DNA from 2 places in the Mesorhizobium sp. M0909 genome. Region 1 is predicted to be linked to the other one. Evidence: predicted binding sites of a transcription regulator. Region 1 holds the regulator's gene; the other holds the start of a gene.

Region 1 (8,697 bases):
TATCCGTCGGGCACGGCTCGGTGCTGCCATGCCGGCCAACGATCTCAGGCAAGATTATGTGCGGGCTGTTGTCACAGACGACGCTGGTGCGCTCGTGGCGACGCCGTTCGGCATCCAGGACTCCTCGATGCTGAAAATGCTGGCCGATGCCAACGGGCTGATCGTCCGCGCGCCGTTCGCGCCTGCTGCGGCGGCGGGCTCCCCCTGCGACGTGCTGATGCTACGCTGAACCTGCCTCACTCCGAAATCAAGGTCCGGGTCAGCGGATGGTCTGGATCGGCCAAACCGTCGATGATGTTGAAATGATGCCGGTCGGGCTCGACTACGGAGCTGGTCGCGGCACCCAGGCCGATCCAGATGTTGGCCAGCAACGCGCTCTGGCGCAGGAATTCGGCGCGCTCGCCGCCGCCGGCCCAGCAGGTCAGGCGGGCCTTTTCCATCGGGCGCAGCAGCACCGGACTTTCGGCCTGCGCCTCGGCCTCATCGATCGCCAGCGTCTCGTTCATGCCGGTGCGCATGATCGGGCGCAAATCATGCACCCCCGAGATCGACACCACGTGACGAACGCGCCGGACCACTTCGGGCGCCAGCGGCGTCGTCCTGGTAACCATCCGGCTAACAAGATGGCCGCCGGCCGAGTGCCCGGTCAGCATCAGCGGCCCTGCGACCATCGCCGCCGCCTTGCCTATCGCCGCGCCGACTTCCTTGACGATGCTGCCAATGCGTATCTGCGGACAGAGCGTGTAGGACGGCATGGCAACTGCATAGCCGCGATCAACAGCGCCCGCGGCAAGATGTGACCAGAAACTCTTGTCGAATGCCATCCAGTAGCCGCCATGGACGAACACCACGACCCCCTTCGGCTTGGTGGCCGGCAGGAAAAGATCGAACCGGTTGCGTGGGTTATCGCCATAGGCCAGGTCGAGCCGCGCCCTGCCCTCGGTCGAAAGCGCCTCGCGGAAAACCTGCGCGGGCTCGACCCAGGCCGCCGGCCAGCGATCGCTGCCGGCTATGTTGGCGCCGTTGGCATAGGCGTTGTCCCAATCGGCAATGTGACGTTCGAACACCCGGCGCCCTCCCTTGCAATATGGCCTTGCAACCTAGCCGCGAGCATCGCGCGGCGCGTCGTCGCCAGCCTCACGATTCCAGCTCTCGCATGAATCTCAAGTGACAGCCGCCTTGATGGCGAAGCGCGCATCCTTCCACGCACCGGTGCGCAGGATGTCCTCAAGCACTTCGACGGCCTGCCAGACATCGGCATAGCCGACATAGAGCGGGGTGAAGCCGAAGCGCATGGTCGATGGCGCGCGAAAATCGCCGATCACACCACGTTCGATCAGCGCGCGCATGATCTGGTAGCCATGCTCATGCATGAATGAAATCTGGCTGCCGCGTTTTTCCCCGTCGCGCGTGCTTTCGAGCGTTAGCCCGTAAGCGCCGCACTTTGCCTCGACAAGCTCGATGAACAGATCGGCCAGTGCGATGCTCTTCTTGCGCACCGCAGTCATGTCGACATCGTCCCAGACGTCGAGCGCGCCCTTCAGCGTGCGCATCGAAAGGATCGGCTGGGTGCCGCACAGAAACCGGCGGATGCCGGTGCCGGCCGCATAGCCTGGCTCGAAGGCGAAGGGCCGTGCATGGCCCCACCAGCCGGTGAGCGGCTGCTGGATATCGGAAAGATGCCGCTCAGCCGCATAGATGAAGGCAGGCGCGCCCGGGCCGCCATTCAGATATTTATAGGTGCAGCCAACGGCAAAATCGGCGTTGGCTTTGTCGAGTTCGACTGGCATCGCGCCGGCGGTGTGGCAGAGATCCCAGACGATCATCGCCCCGGCTTCCTGGGCCCTGCGCGTCAGCGCCGGCATGTCGCGCAGTTCGCCCGATTTGTAGTTGACGTGGTTGACCAGCACCACGGCGGTGCGTTCGTCGATCAGCTCCTCAATGGTCGGCGCGTCGACCCCCGAGAGGTGCAGCAGCGCATCTTTTCGCGTCGAAACCACACCCTCCGCCATGTAGAGGTCTGTCGGAAAACTATCGCCCTCGGCGACGATGGCCTGCCGCTCCGGTCGCATGGCCATGGCTGCGTGCAACAGCTTGTAGATGTTGACCGACGTCGTGTCGCAGACCACCGTCTGGCCGGCCGCGGCGCCGATCAGGCGCCCGAGCTGGTCGCCAAGTTCAAGCGGCATGTTGAACCAGCCGGCCGTGTTCCATGCGCGGATGAGATCATGCGACCATTCTTCGGTCGCGGCCTTGTACAGTTCATCGAAAGCGGCACGTGAAGCAGCTCCTAGCGAATTGCCGTCGAGATAGATCACTCCTTGCGGCAGCACAAAGCGGTCACGTATCGCGCCCAGCGGATCCGCGGCATCCATCGCCTTTACGGCCACGAGATCGGGAATTCCCGTCATGATTTGCCTGCTCCCCCAAAATCCAACGCAACGCCGGACACGCATCAACTGTTCTTCCATTACCGGGTAGCGCGTAGCAAGGCTCCACCGGCGAGAAGCAGCAGGCGGTGGAAACCGGGACTTAACCCCGAGGTTGGCGCTTTGAGTTCGTTTCGTTCACGGTGCATTGACCAAACCGCACATTCGATAGGGGTTCACTTCCGTGCCCTTTGCCGGCGGACGGCCGATGCCAATGCGCCCTTCCGGGACGCCAGAAGGGCGCAAACGAAAGCAGAATCAAGGCGATGAGGCTCGCGGCGGCGAAAATACGGTACGCCGGTAGGGGACGTCGTTTGTTTCCCGAGCCTTAACGTATTCATTAAACTTTAAACAGTTGCGGAACACAACTGGAACAGATAGTGTCTGTTCTGGGTTTGTTTTCTGATTCTGTTGGGGGTCGCTATGCTGACACGCAAACAACACGAACTGCTTATGTTCATCCACGAAAGGTTGAAGGAAAGCGGTATCCCACCTTCCTTCGACGAGATGAAGGAAGCGCTCGACCTGGCTTCCAAATCCGGAATCCACCGACTGATTACGGCGCTGGAGGAGCGCGGCTTCATTCGCCGTTTGCCCAACCGGGCCCGTGCGCTGGAGGTACTACGCCTGCCTGACTCGATCGCCCCCGGCCTCAATGCGGCACGCAAGTTCTCGCCGAGTGTCATCCAGGGCAGTCTTGGGCAAGGTGCCCCTCGGCAGGGCAAGCCGACATCGTCGCGCGTCCCTGCAGCCGGCAATGACGATGATGTCGTCGCCGCCGTTTCGATCCCGGTAATGGGCCGCATCGCCGCTGGTGTGCCGATCGATGCTATCCAGCACCAGACGCATTCGATTTCGGTGCCGCCGGATATGATCATGGGCGGCGAGCATTATGCGCTCGAGGTCAAAGGCGATTCGATGATCGAGGCTGGCATTTTCGACGGCGACACGGTGATCATCCGCAACGCCGATACGGCGAGCCCCGGTGAGATCGTGGTGGCCTTGGTCGACGAGGAGGAAGCGACGCTGAAGCGGTTCCGCCGCAAGGGCGCCTCGATCGCCCTGGAGGCCGCCAATCCGGCCTACGAGACGCGCATCTTCGGACCAGACAGGGTCAAGGTGCAGGGCAAGCTCGTTGGGCTGATCCGCCGCTACTGAGTTGCGCCCTTGGTGCCGGCTTTTGGATTGTCGGCCCTGCGGTATGGCGGCAGGCCGCGCGCCGCGCGTGAAAATTTCCGCTGCACGTGCCAGGGCCGGTATGATTTTTCGACGGCGAAGCGGATTTCGGCGCGTGTTGCCGCTTGTGGATCGAAATAGACGGCCGCACTTCCCGCGCGCGCCAGTTGCCGTTTGGTGACGACGAGGACCAGCCGGTCGTAGTAGCAGGGATTATGGGCGGTGGCGTCGTCGATGACGATCAAGCTGGCGAAGGCGCAGGCTGGCCGTGCGGTATCGCGGTCCTTGGCTTGCGCAATGATCGCGCCGGATGGATGCCTGGCGAGGCAGAGACCGTCCGTGCAAATGAACGGCATGCCCGGCGGTAGGTCGGCCGGATCGGCAATGTCGAATTGCGGATCGTTCTTTCCAGGTGTTTCCGGCGCGACGATAGCCTCTGATGTGAGCGCGCGTTTCCAGTTGTCGATGGTGAACTCATTCGGGCGTGCCCGGTTGACCGCGAGCTCACCGCTGCCGATCGGCAGCGCGACCAGCCGTGCGTCCTCCGAGATCAATACGTCGGGTACGCGCGTCTGCGTTGTCGTTAGCAAGCCAGCGAGCGCAAAAGGAATTGCCGCGAGCCGCAACCAGGTCGTCGCCATGCTGGCAATGACGAGGGCGATCGTCACCAAAAGGACAGATCTCAGCGAAATCAGTCCGACCGCATCGATCGGCGAGCGCTCGGAGATCCACCCGGACAGGGCGATCATCGCCGTCAGCCCGTTGCCCATCACGTAGAGGAAAGGCCCATCCGCGCCGAACGGCATCGCCAGCGCGCTGAGCACGGCAAAGGGCATGACGACCAGTGAGACGATAGGCATGATGGCCAGATTGGCGAACAGGCTGAGCGGCGCTACGCGCTGGAAATGCCATATGGCGAAAAGCGCCGTGGCGCTCCCTGCAATGATCGAGGTCATCGCCAGGCCGCCCATGCCCAGCAGGACCTTTCGAGTGGCCAAGCGTAGCGGCGATCGCCGGGGCGGCGGCGTGGTGGCCCTGCCGGTGCGGTAATCGGACCAGCCGGCATAGGCGCCGACAAGGGCCGCCGTCGCGGCGAAGGACATCTGGAAGCTCGGACCGACCACCTCGTGCGGCGACACTACGATGACCGCGATGGCCGAGATCGCCAGATTGCGCATGGTGAGCGCGGCCCGGTCGAACAGCACGGCGATGAGCATCACCGCCAGCATGATGAAGCTGCGTTCGGCCGCCACCACAATGCCGGAAAAGACGAGGTACGCCGCAATCGAAAAAAGCGCGGCGGCGGCGGCATATTTTTTGACCGGCCGTCGCGATGAGAAGTCGGGAAACAGCGCAAAGGCACCGCGCAGCAGCGCCATGATGGTGCCGGCGACCAACGCCATATGCAGCCCCGAGATGGAGATGATGTGGTAGATGCCTGTACGCCGCATCGCTTCGTTGATCTCCTCGGGAATGCCGGCGCGCACGCCAACGATCAGCGCAGCAGCAATCTCGCCCTCGGCGCCGCCGATGCGGCTGCGGATATGGTCGGCGATGGATTCGCGCGCGTCTTCGATCGCGGAAGAAAGCCGCGCGGCAAGCGGCATGCTGCCCGACGCCACGACTTTCGGATTCCCGAGAAAGAAGCCGCTGCCGCCGATGCCCGCGAAATAGCTGTCGAAGGAGAAATCATAGCTGTCGGGCCGCACCGGGCCGGTCGGCGGCAGCAACCGCACATAGCCGGCGATCTCGGAACCAGCGGCCAGCTCAGCCGGTATCTTCATCGCCGAAATGCGGACCCGTTCCGGCATGTAGCGCAGCGTCGGCCTGGCGGTTGAGATCACATCGATCGTCAGCCTGATGCGGCCGCTAGCCATGGGTTCGTACGATACGACGCGACCCGTCAGCCGCGTCGAGATTTCAGAACCGAGCACATGCGTCCCGACACGCCAGGTCTCGAACTTGGCGGCAAGCACGCCAAGCGCGCAGAGCAGCGCCACCATGAAGCACAGGCGGGTTCTGGGCCATGACCGCGACATGACGGCACAAAGGGCCGCGAGGAGCACGATTGCGATCGGCTGCGGAAAGGCTGGCTCCGCCGACAGCGCGAAATATACGACCACCCCGCATGCGAGGAACACCGGCACCAGCAGGAAGGCGACGCCACGGTCGAGTTCCAGGCCGGCTGCCGAGGTTACGCTGTTGCGGATGCGGGACGGTGACGGGAGGCGGAAACGCCGGCGTAGGCGCACGATGGGCTCGGACGCAGGCACCGGAACCGTTGCTAGGTCGCTGGCCGGCAGCGACGGAGCATCGAAGCGCGGAGCGGGCAGCAATGCCGGTGCCGGCAGGACAGGCAGGGGAGCGGCGAACAGCAAGCGTTCGCTGACGCCGCTGCCAGCGTCCTCGCCCTCGCCCGCACCACGGCCTCGCACAGCCATCGGGTCTGCCCCTTGCGCCCTCGACCTCCTATGCTACATGAACGCGCAACGCGCGAAAGTCCGCAAACCCACTTCCTTGGCCCGCCTGAGAGTTCCATGCCCGATAAGGTCGTCACCCGTTTTGCCCCCTCGCCCACCGGTTATCTGCATATTGGCGGCGCGCGCACGGCGCTGTTCAACTGGCTGTATGCCAAGCACACAGGCGGCACGATGCTGCTGCGCATCGAAGACACCGACCGCGAGCGCTCCACCGATGCGGCAACCGCGGCCATTCTCGACGGGCTTTCCTGGCTTGGCCTGACATGGGACGGCGAGCCGGTGTCGCAGTTCGAGCGTGCGCCGCGCCATCGCGAGGTGGCCGAGGAGCTCGTTCGCATGGGCAAGGCCTATTATTGTTATGCGACGCCTGCCGAGCTGGAAGCAATGCGCGAGAGCGCACGGGCCAAGGGGCTGCCTCCCCGCTATGACGGACGCTGGCGCGACCGCGACCCGTCGGAGGCGCCGCCCGGCGCCAAGGGGGCGATCCGCATCAAGGCGCCGACAGACGGCGAGACGGTGGTGCATGACCGCGTCCAGGGCGACGTGCGTTTTCCCAACAAGGATCTCGACGATTTCATTATTCTGCGCTCGGATGGCAATCCGACCTACATGCATGCCGTCGTCGTCGACGATCACGACATGGGCATCACCCACATCATCCGCGGCGACGATCATTTGACCAACGCCGCACGCCAGACCGTAATCTACCAGGCCATGGGCTGGGAGGTGCCGTCGATGTCGCATATCCCGCTGATCCACGGTGCCGACGGCGCCAAGCTGTCGAAGCGGCACGGTGCGCTTGGCGTCGAGGCCTATCGCGCCATGGGCTACCTGCCGGAGGCGCTGCTCAACTATCTGGCGAGGCTTGGCTGGAGCCACGGCGACGATGAGATCATGTCGATTGCCGACATGATCGCATGGTTCGACATTGGCGATGTCAACAAGGGCGCCGCCCGTTTCGACTTCGCCAAACTCGAGGCGCTCAACGGCGTGCATATGCGCCGGATGAACGACGCGGCGCTGCTCGACATCTTCATCGCCACTCTGCCCTATCTCGAAGGCGGCCCGGCAATCGCCGCCCGCCTCGACGACAGACGCAAGGCGCAACTGCTTGCCGCTTTGCCCGGCCTGAAGGAGCGCGCCAAGACGCTGGTCGAACTTGTTGAAGGGGCTGCATTCCTGTTCGTCGAGCGGCCGCTGCCGGTCGACGAGAAGGCGGCGGCGCTGCTCAGCGGTGAGGCGCGCGCGATCCTGCGGGGCGCTCATGCGGCACTGGCCACGGTTTCGGACTGGTCTGCCGCCTCGGCTGAAGCCGCGATCCGCGACTACGCGCAGGCCGGCGGCCATAAACTCGGCGCTGTGGCCCAACCTTTGCGCGCCGCGCTCACCGGCAAAAGTACCTCGCCAGGTGTCTTTGATGTGCTTGCCGTGCTGGGCCGCGAGGAAAGCCTGGCGCGGATCGCTGATCAAATCGATTAGCGAACTGGCCCAAGAAGATTGGCATTGAAAGGTGTGTTTCGCAGTGCAACATTGGGCCTTGGCCTAATCTGGCGCGCAGATACAATTGCGGGCGCAAATGTGCATATTCCGATGCTTTTGACGTGTTGGGTTCAGATATTTTGCCTTTGCCGGCCTGAGGAAACAAAAAGGAGTTTGCTATGACCGAACCTGCGACGAAAATGGAATTTGGCGGCAAAACCCAGGCATCGACGGCAAAGCTGGAGCTCGGCGGCAAAACCCATGAATTCAAGATCCGAAGTGGTTCGGTAGGACCTGACGTCATCGACATCGGTTCGCTCTACAACACCGCCGGCGTCTTTACCTACGATCCCGGCTTTACGTCGACGGCGAGCTGCGAATCGGAAATCACCTTCATCGATGGCGATGCCGGCATTCTTTTGCACCGCGGCTACCCGATCGACCAATTGGCCGAGCACGGCGACTTCCTCGAAGTCTGCTATCTCTTGCTCTATGGTGAACTGCCGACCAAGGCGCAGAAGGACGATTTCGACTACCGGGTGACGCGCCACACCATGGTGCATGAGCAGATGTCGCGCTTTTTCACCGGCTTCCGCCGTGATGCGCATCCGATGGCGGTGATGTGCGGCGTGGTCGGCGCGCTGTCGGCCTTCTATCACGATTCCACCGACATCTCGGATCCTTATCAACGCATGGTCGCCTCAATGCGGCTGATCGCCAAGATGCCGACAATCGCGGCGATGGCGTACAAATACCACATCGGCCAGCCGTTCATTTATCCGAAGAACGAGCTGAATTTCGCAGCCAACTTCCTGCATATGTGCTTCGCCGTGCCTTGCGAGGAATACAAGATCAATCCGGTGCTGGCGCGCGCGATGGAGCGCATCTTTATCCTGCACGCCGATCACGAACAGAACGCCTCGACTTCGACCGTCCGCCTGGCCGGCTCGTCGGGCGCCAATCCCTTTGCCTGTATCGCTGCCGGCATCGCCTGCCTGTGGGGTCCCGCACATGGCGGCGCCAACGAGGCAGCGCTGAACATGCTGGGCGAGATCGGCCATGTCGATCACATCCCGGAATTCATTGCGCGCGCCAAGGATAAGAACGATCCGTTCCGATTGATGGGCTTTGGC
Region 2 (8,697 bases), on a different contig from region 1:
ATGTCACTCATCTGACCTGCCGTGAGCATCAGTTTGATCGGCATGCCTTTGGCGCCGACAAGAGCATGGATTTTGGTTGTCAGCCCGCCTCGGGAACGACCGAGACAATGATCTCGATCCCCTTTTTTGCCGTCGCGCCCTGCTGATGGACGGGAACAATAGAGGTGTCGATCATCTGCACCTTGCCGTCATGGACTTTGGTGATAGCACGCGCCGATCATCGACACGCGGCACACCTCGTGGCCTTTTGGGCAAAAGTGGCTTGATCACGTGCCATTCGAAGTCGGTCAGGTCATATCGGCTCATGCAGAGTCTGGAATCAGATTCCCCTGCAATAGGAAAGCCGCCAGTCGACAATCGACCTCTTAGCGGACGTATTTGATCAATTCACAGGTGGTCTTGGGAGTGCCGCAGCCACGAAGTCTTCACCTCGGAATTGCAGTGCCATTGGGTTTCAGCCGCCAGCACCCTCGTCGATGGCGAGGGAACTCGAGAGCTCGCGATAGGCATCGATCTGCTGCTGCAGAATGGCAATCTTCTGCTCTGCCGTGGCAATGGCGTCGGCACCGGCAAGGAAACGCTGGGGCAGCACGTCCTCAGCCGTGAGCGTGATTAGGGCGCGCGCAAGCTTGGCGGGATCACCCCCCTGCTTGCCGTTCTGAGAACGCCAGAAGGCGATCTGCGCCGTCCGCCGCTCATGGTAGTCCTCAACGGAAGGCGCGGCATAGTTGGTTGACTCTTCCGTGAGAAGCTCGGTGCGGAAGAAGCCGGGGTTCACGATCATCGTCTCGATGCCGAACGGCACGACTTCGGTCTGCAGCGCCTCCATCCAGCCGTCGAGGCCGAACTTCGAGGCTGAATAGGCCGTGCAGAACTCGAAACCCATTAGCCCGGCCGTCGAGGAGATCGAAATGACCCTGCCGGACCGCTGGTTGCGCATCGCTGGCAGAAAGGCCCGCGTCACGTTCATGGGACCGACGAGGCTGGTGCTGAGCTGCAGTTGCATCTGTTCGGCGGTCAACTCTTCGAAGTACCCGGCAAAGAAACTCGCCGCATTGTTGACCAGCACGTCGATGCGGCCAAACCGGTCAAGCGTGGCATGGGCAGCGGCTTCGGCGTCGGCCGCGCTCGTCACGTCCAGCTTGACAATAAGGAGGTTCTCGGACTTTCCCACGGCCCTTGCGACCTTTTCCGTGTTGCGGCCGGTTGCCACCACCTTGTGGCCCGCCGCCAACGCGGCCTTGGCGATATCCAGACCGAGGCCCCGGCCTGCGCCGGTGATGAACCAAACACTCATATTGGGCTCCTGTTCTCTAGGCCGCAGCTCGGCCTCGAATTCGGACGCGATGGCCAGCAGGGACTGACGCCATGCTGGTATCCATCCGCCAGCGGACTGCGTCACTGCGGAAGGCCGGCGCCTTCGGTGATGATGCGAAATCCTTCGGTCGAGTTGGTGAAAAACTGCCGGGCCGCCGTGTATTCCGGCGAGTCGTAGTAGCGCTGGGCGTCAGCAAGGCTCGGGAACTCGGCGACGGCGATCACCGATCTCGAGCTTCCTTCGATGGCAGTGACATTGGGATTGTATACGATCACGCGGCCGCCATACTTGGTGACGAGCGGCGAGGCGGCTTCGATGTACTGCTGAAACACCGCCTGATCCTTGATGTCATAGCTGCCGATCATGTAGGCGCGGGGGGCGGCGCCCGTCGCTTCCTGAGCAAAGGCGGCCGGGCTCACGATCATGGTGAGGGCGGCGAGCGCGCCGACGATTACCTTCTTCATTTTGTTCTCCTTCAGTGGGCCAGTTGGACGGTAGGCATTGGGCGGAGAGTTGCTCCGGTGGACCGTCTGGCCTTGAGTCAGGAAGTTAGCTCCTTTAGCGGCATGCAATTAGATGGTATAATCTGCATGGGCTTAGAAATGGGATTGATGAATGCGTCGCGACAGTCTGGATGACTTCCTGACCTTCATCGCCGTCGCCCGCGAGCGCAGCTTCACGAAGGCGGCCGCCATGCTCGGCCTGTCGCAGTCGGCTCTGAGCTATTCGATCCGGACGATGGAAGAGCGCCTCGGCGTTAGGCTGCTGACCCGCACGACCCGCAGCGTCTCGCTCACCGAAGCGGGGGATCGCCTGTTTCGAAGCATCGCTCCCAAGTTCGATGAGATTGCAAGCGAGATTGCCGCCCTCAGCGCCCTGCGCGACAAGCCGGCCGGCACAGTCCGGATCACCACCGTGGAGCATGCCGGCGAGACCATCATCTGGCCTGCCATGGTCGGGCTCATGCGCGACTATCCCGACATCAGGGTCGAGATTATCCATGACTACGGCTTAGCAGACATTGCGGCCGATCGCTTCGACGCGGGTGTACGGCTTGGCGAACAGGTGGACAAGGACATGATCTCGGCGCGGATTGGGCCAGACTTCCGCATGGGGGTTGTTGTAGCGCCTTCATACTTCGTAAGCCGCTCCCGTCCGGTCACTCCTGAAGACCTTGCCGATCATGCGTGCATACCCCTGCGACTGCCCACAGGCGGCTTTGCACCGTGGGAGTTTCGCAAGCAGGGGCGGGAGTTGAAGGTGCGCGTTCAAGGACACGCCGCGTTCAACACCCTCGCGATGATCCGTCAGGCCAGCCTTGAGGGATTCGGGCTCGCCTATCTGCCCGAGGATCTGGTGGCCTACCCTCTTGAAGAGGGTCGCCTAGTGCGTGTTCTTGAGGACTGGTGCCCCCTCCGGCCGGGATATCACCTGTATTATCCAAGCCGGCGCCAACACTCGCCGGCTTTCGCACTCGTGCTGGAAACGCTGCGCTACCGCGACTGAGTGCGGTTGAAATAAGGGTCGTCAGACCTCGACGACCATGGCACCTATCCAAGCCGCCCAGTACAGGAAGTCCGGAGCGTCCGTTTCCCACCGATCCCAGTCTTCCCCAATTTATGAGTTCACGGCCTAGGGCTGCCGGCGTCATCAGAGTGGAAAGGTCGGTAGCGCCGGTCTATGTAAGACACAGTCCCCAATCACGGCAGGCAGGATCATGACCACACATTCGCGCGGCGTTTCCGCAACCATCGACCCGGTGAAGCTCGACAGGCTGGCGGAGGTCGCCGTCAAGGTCGGGCTGCAATTGCAGCCGGGTCAGGATCTGGTGCTGACCTCGTCTATCGCCGCGCTGCCTCTGACGCGGCGGATCGTCGAGCACGCCTACAAGGCAGGTGCCGGCCTGGTGACGCCGATCTTCAACGACGACGAGATCACTCTCGCGCGCTTCCGCTACGGCGCCGACGCCGGTTTCGACCGCGCCGCCGGCTGGCTCTATGAAGGCATGGCAAAAGCCTTCGCCAACAATGCGGCGAGGCTTGCCGTGCGCGGCGAGGATCCCTCGCTGCTTTCTTCTCAGGACCCGGCAAAGGTGGCGCGTGCCAACAAGGCGAATTCGATGGCCTATCAGCCGGCGCTGGAGAAGATCACCGGCTTCGACATCAACTGGAACATTGTGGCTTATCCTGATCAGGCGTGGGCCAAGCAGGTTTTCCCGGACGATGCCGAAGACGTCGCCGTAGCCAAGCTCGCCGACGCGATCTTTGCCGCCTCGCGGGTGGACGTCGAAGACCCGATCGGCAACTGGACGGCGCACAATGCGGCGTTGAAGAGCCGCACCGAATGGCTGAACGGCCACAATTTCCACGCACTGCATTTCACCGGCCCCGGCACCGACCTGACCGTCGGGCTGGCCGACGGCCACGAGTGGATGGGCGGCGCCTCGACCGCCAAGAACGGCATCACCTGCAACCCGAACATCCCGACCGAAGAGGTTTTCACCACGCCGCATGCAAGGCGCGTCGAAGGTCATGTCACGAGTACAAAGCCTCTGTCCTACCAGGGCACGCTGATCGACGGCATTGCGGTGCGTTTCGAGGCGGGCCGCATCGTCGAGGCCAAGGCCTCGAAAGGTGAGGATGTGCTGCAGAAGGTGCTCGATACGGACGAAGGCTCGCGCCGTCTCGGCGAGGTGGCGCTGGTGCCGCACTCCTCGCCGATCGCCAAGAGCGGGCTGCTGTTTTTCAACACGCTGTTCGACGAGAACGCCGCCTGCCACATCGCGCTTGGCCAGTGCTACTCGAAGTGCTTTGTCGACGGCGCCTCGCTCAGCCAGGACGAGATCGCGGCGCACGGCGGCAACAAGAGTTTCATCCACATCGACTGGATGATCGGTTCGGACAAGATCGATGTAGACGGCGTCCACAAGGACAGCAGCCGCGTGCCGGTGATGCGCAAGGGCGAGTGGGTTTAAGAGCACCAGCACGCAGCCGCGCCTGTGACGCATGCGGGGTTGGCAATGGAACTCGCGGTCAAGCGCATCTATGAGCCGCCGGCGCCCGATGACGGGCAGCGGGTGCTGGTGGATCGCATATGGCCGCGCGGCATCGCCAAGCAGGACGCGGCGCTGACGCTATGGCTGAGGGACATCGCGCCAAGCGACGCGTTGCGCAAATGGTTTGGCCATGAGCCGGCGCGCTGGGCGGAGTTCCAGCGGCGATACAGCGATGAGCTCGACCGGAACGGCGAGGCGGTGGCGGAACTGCGCGCCTTGCTGCGTGAGGGCAAGGTGACGCTGCTCTACGGCGCGCATGACGAGGCCCATAATAATGCGGTCGCGCTGGCAAGCTATTTGCATGGGAAAACCACAAGCGTCTGATACGATCGATATTCATGCCGGCAGGACAGAGGGGGGCGCGACGGATGGCGGTCGGTCGGTTCTACTTCCCGCCAACCGCCTGCTGATAAACATCGGGCTTGAACCCGACGAGAATCCTATCGCCAAGTTCCAGCACCGGACGCTTGATCATCGTCGGCTTTGCCAGCATCAGCGCCTTGGCCTTCCTTTCATCCAGGCCCATCCTGTCCTCCTCCGACAGTTCGCGAAACGTCGTGCTCGCCTTGTTGAGCAGAATTTCCCAACCGACCTTGCCTGACCAGCCGTTCAGCCGATCCGCATCCAGCCCGTCGACCCTGTAGTCATGAAAGCGATAGGCAACATCATGGCTCGCCAGCCAGGAACGGGCCTTCTTGATCGTGTCGCAATTGGTGATGCCATACATGGTGATCGTCAAAAACGAATCCTCGGGCCGGTCGAATCTGACGGCACCCTAAAACCGCACCTCTCAGTTTTCCAGCGGCTTGCCAGGCATCCATGATTTTCGCCCTTGCCAATAGTAAGGAATTTCCCTAAGTGTTTCTAAGCTAGCTCTGGTCACACGGAATGGCCGAGGCAAGGAAACGACTATGACGAGCCTGCAGACCGAAAGCCCCCCGCCCGTCGACGGCATTTTCCGGGCGCTCGCCGATCCGACCCGGCGACGCGTGGTCGAGCGACTGAACCGAAGCCCCGCCTCGGTCAGCGAGCTTGCCCAGCCGTTCGAGATGGCCCTGCCATCCTTCATCGAGCATCTCAGGGTTTTGGAAGGCTGCGGGCTGGTGCATTCGGAGAAGGCAGGCCGCGTCAGGACCTACCGGCTCGCGCCGGAGCCGCTGAAGCTCGCGGAAAACTGGCTGGCCGAGCAGCGGGCGCTGTGGGAGCGCCGTCTCGACCAGTTCGACGACTACGTGCTGAAACTCAAGGAGAAAGACAGATGAACATGGCTCCGTTGTTCCAACCCGATCCGAAGCTCGACCTCGTGCTCGAACGGTCGATCGAGGCGCCGCGCGAACTGCTGTGGATGGCCTTGACGAAGCCCGAGCATGTCCGCCAATGGTTCACGCCGAAGCCGTGGATCATCACCGATTGCGAGATCGACCTGCGGCCCGGCGGCCTGTTCCGCACCCGCATGCAGTCGCCCGACGGCAGGCAAGTCAACGACAGGCGTTGCTGCTACCTCGAGATCGTCCAGGACGAGCGGCTGGTGTGGACCGATGCGCTGCTGCCAGGCTACCGGCCGTCAGGCGACCCATTCATCACAGCCGTCATATCGCTGCAATCGCGGGGCGAGGCGACGCGCTACACCGCGACCGCCATCCACCGCGACGAAGCCACGCGCAACAGCCACGAGGAGATGGGCTTCTACGACGGCTGGGGCACGGTGGCGAATCAGTTGGCGGGCTATGTCAAAACGATCTGAGCCTCTCGAAGACGGCCAGGTCATCCTCCCGGCCGCCATGCTTATTGTTCAACCTTGCAGCGGCTCCCGGAAGCCGGTGGTATTTCCGGCCTCAATAGTAGAACCGCTCTTCGGTGATCTTGCCGTTCTTGACCGTGTACAGACCAACCTCATCTATGGTGGCACGTTCGCCGGTAGCTTTGGGCGTTATGTCAAACTTGAAGCGCACTGCGAACTGGTCGCCGTTGACATATGGGCCCTCGACCGAACCGCCATGCACTTCGTTGTTCTCTTGCCACCACTGGTTCTTTTGCTTCAGAGCGTCCTTGCCACGGGAGACGGCCATCGGCCCCTCCATGGCTTCGTAGCTGGCGACGTCGTCGGCATTATACTTCTCAGCAGCACCTTGGTGATCGCCCTGCTTGAGGAGCTCGGTGAAATCCTTGGCAATTTCCGTGATCGTCATGGGGTTCCTCCTGTTAAGACGCATTGGAAGTAGCGGGTCGCGTGCTGGCCTGCCATCGTCAATCCCGAGACAGCTGACATACCATGTCAGGATGATGAATATCGTGCGGGGGCTCTACATCCCGGCCAAGGCATCGTCTTGGCCGTTCAATTGCCAACGTGCGCTCTCGCGGTAAATCCCCTTGCCGATTACACTGTGGATCAGCACAAAATCCCGGACTGTCCAGCCAATTGGATCAATCGACCGTTCGCGAATCCTGGGGACACGGACTTCGTCACGAAGCAGCGTAACATGCGGTTCAATGGACTTCGTGAGAAAGAGCTTTAGCGGGCTGTCGGAAATCAGAGCGGTGAGATTGCGCCAGAATTCTTGGAGCGCTGGATTGCTGTCACCGTTGCGCAGAACCAGCGAACCACCACCAAAAGCCGTCAGGCGATCGAAAGAAACATCGAACGGTTTTGCAACGATCATCGAGCCGATATGCCGAGCGATTTCAACCAGCTTTTCCGGATACCCATCATGGTCACCGAGGCCGACGAGCGAGATATGGATGTGGTTTTCCGGAACAAACCAGCCTTGCAGCCCTAACTCTCGATCCAAGGCGATAGCCTTTCGCGCCAAGGGACCAGCGACCGCGCTCTCAGCCAAGATGGCGAAGAATATGCGGTCGTCGAAACGTCGCTTGGACCCCTCCCATCGGAAAAAGGTCTGGCCGTTGTTCGCGGTTCCGAATGCAGGTTGCCCACTCATAATTGATCTCTCGTCCGGCAAATTGTATCCGACCGAGAGATTTAGAACAAACAGAGAACTCGTCAAATGGAAACGCAACGGGCGCTGAATGCGTTCCGCGCCAACACCCGCGATTTCAGCGGTCGAGGAAGCCCTGCCGAGCAGGAATTCGAAGTCTGCGCCGCCGTTGCCGATAATGTGGGGAACACTCCGGTTTTCTGGAAGTTGAAAATCAGACTAGCTGGGCAGCATAGGGCAGTTGGCGCCGCGGCGCAGGCTGATATGCGCCACATCGCCGACGCTGAATTGAAAACCCTCTGTCGGGCGTGGCGCGTCGATCACCACCTGTGTCCCCTGCCCCAGCTCTGCATGAAGGCGCAAGGTGCGGCCGTGGAAGACGATGCTGTTCACCCGCACCGGTACAGTGCCGGCCGTGGCCTCGGTCGTCGCCAAAAGATCCTCCGGACGCACGCCGATGGTGCGCACCGTGCCCTCGCCAGGCAATTCGCCCGTCTCCGAAACCGCTTCCAGCGGCAGGGCGCCGGCGGCGAACCGCAAGCGCTCGCCGTCGCGGCCGACAAAGCGCGACTGCAGAAGGTTCATCGTGCCGATGAAGCTGGCGACGAATTTGGTGGCGGGCCGGTCGTAGAGGGTCGCCGGCGGCGCGATCTGCTCGATGCGGCCTTTGTTCATGACGACGATGCGGTCAGAGATCGACAGCGCCTCGGTCTGGTCATGCGTGACCATGACGAAAGTGGTGCCGAGGCGCGACTGCAGGCGCTTCAACTCGACCTGCATCTGTTCGCGCAGATGCGCATCGAGCGCCGACAGCGGCTCGTCGAGCAGCAGCACGCGCGGTTCGCAGACTATGGCGCGGGCAAGCGCGACGCGCTGGCGCTGGCCACCCGACAATTCGGACACGCGGGCGCCGAGCTTGTCGGCAAGGCCGACCATGTCGAGCGCTGCGCCGACGCGCTTTGCCTGTTCGGCACCCGCGAGCTTGCGCAGCGACAAGCCGAAGCCTACATTTTCGGCGACGTTCATGTGCGGAAACAGCGCGTAGTCCTGGAATACGGTGTTGACCGGGCGGTCGAAGGGCCTGAGCCCCGTGATGTCGCGCCCTTCGAGCAGGACCCTGCCGCTCGACGGGCTTTCGAAACCAGCGATGACCCGCAGGCTGGTGGTCTTGCCGCAGCCGGACGGTCCGAGCAGGGTCAGGAACTCGCCGCGCGAAATATCGAGATCGACGGTGTCGAGCCCGACGATGCCGCCGGGGAAAATCTTGGAGACCTTGTCCAGCCGGACGAGCGGATCAGGCGCCATCGCGAACCTCGGACGGCTTGGTGGTGTTGACCCACAGGATCTGGCAGCGCTCGCTGCCCGGATTGCGGAAGGCATGCAGCAAG

What was found. The regulator LexA, encoded in region 1, represses DNA repair genes until DNA is damaged. The targets are predictions, from matches to a motif close to TGTTCNNNNTGTGTTCNG.
Region 2: the regulator LexA is predicted to act here: its motif matches at 7,355-7,372, upstream of NKH83_RS23945 (2'-5' RNA ligase family protein).

What each region holds. Positions count from the first base shown of each region.
Region 1 covers NZ_JAMYOA010000012.1:1,376-10,072, reverse strand. The annotation lists gene NKH83_RS19045 (molybdopterin molybdotransferase MoeA) at 1-229, shown strand, start outside; gene NKH83_RS19040 (hormone-sensitive lipase) at 237-1,067, opposite strand; gene kynU (kynureninase) at 1,164-2,411, opposite strand; gene lexA (transcriptional repressor LexA) at 2,853-3,587, shown strand; gene NKH83_RS19025 (ComEC/Rec2 family competence protein) at 3,581-6,046, opposite strand; gene gltX (glutamate--tRNA ligase) at 6,143-7,564, shown strand; gene gltA (citrate synthase) at 7,744-8,697, shown strand, end outside.
Region 2 covers NZ_JAMYOA010000017.1:77,328-86,024, forward strand. The annotation lists partial or broken gene NKH83_RS23895 (IS5 family transposase) at 1-306, opposite strand, end outside; gene NKH83_RS23900 (SDR family oxidoreductase) at 455-1,297, opposite strand; gene NKH83_RS23905 (DUF1330 domain-containing protein) at 1,399-1,782, opposite strand; gene NKH83_RS23910 (LysR family transcriptional regulator) at 1,934-2,824, shown strand; gene NKH83_RS23915 (aminopeptidase) at 3,036-4,292, shown strand; gene NKH83_RS23920 (DUF488 domain-containing protein) at 4,332-4,697, shown strand; gene NKH83_RS23925 (ArsC family reductase) at 4,759-5,112, opposite strand; gene NKH83_RS23930 (ArsR/SmtB family transcription factor) at 5,285-5,635, shown strand; gene NKH83_RS23935 (SRPBCC family protein) at 5,638-6,117, shown strand; gene NKH83_RS23940 (SnoaL-like domain-containing protein) at 6,209-6,562, opposite strand; gene NKH83_RS23945 (2'-5' RNA ligase family protein) at 6,677-7,312, opposite strand; gene NKH83_RS23950 (ABC transporter ATP-binding protein) at 7,529-8,614, opposite strand; gene NKH83_RS23955 (cupin domain-containing protein) at 8,604-8,697, opposite strand, start outside.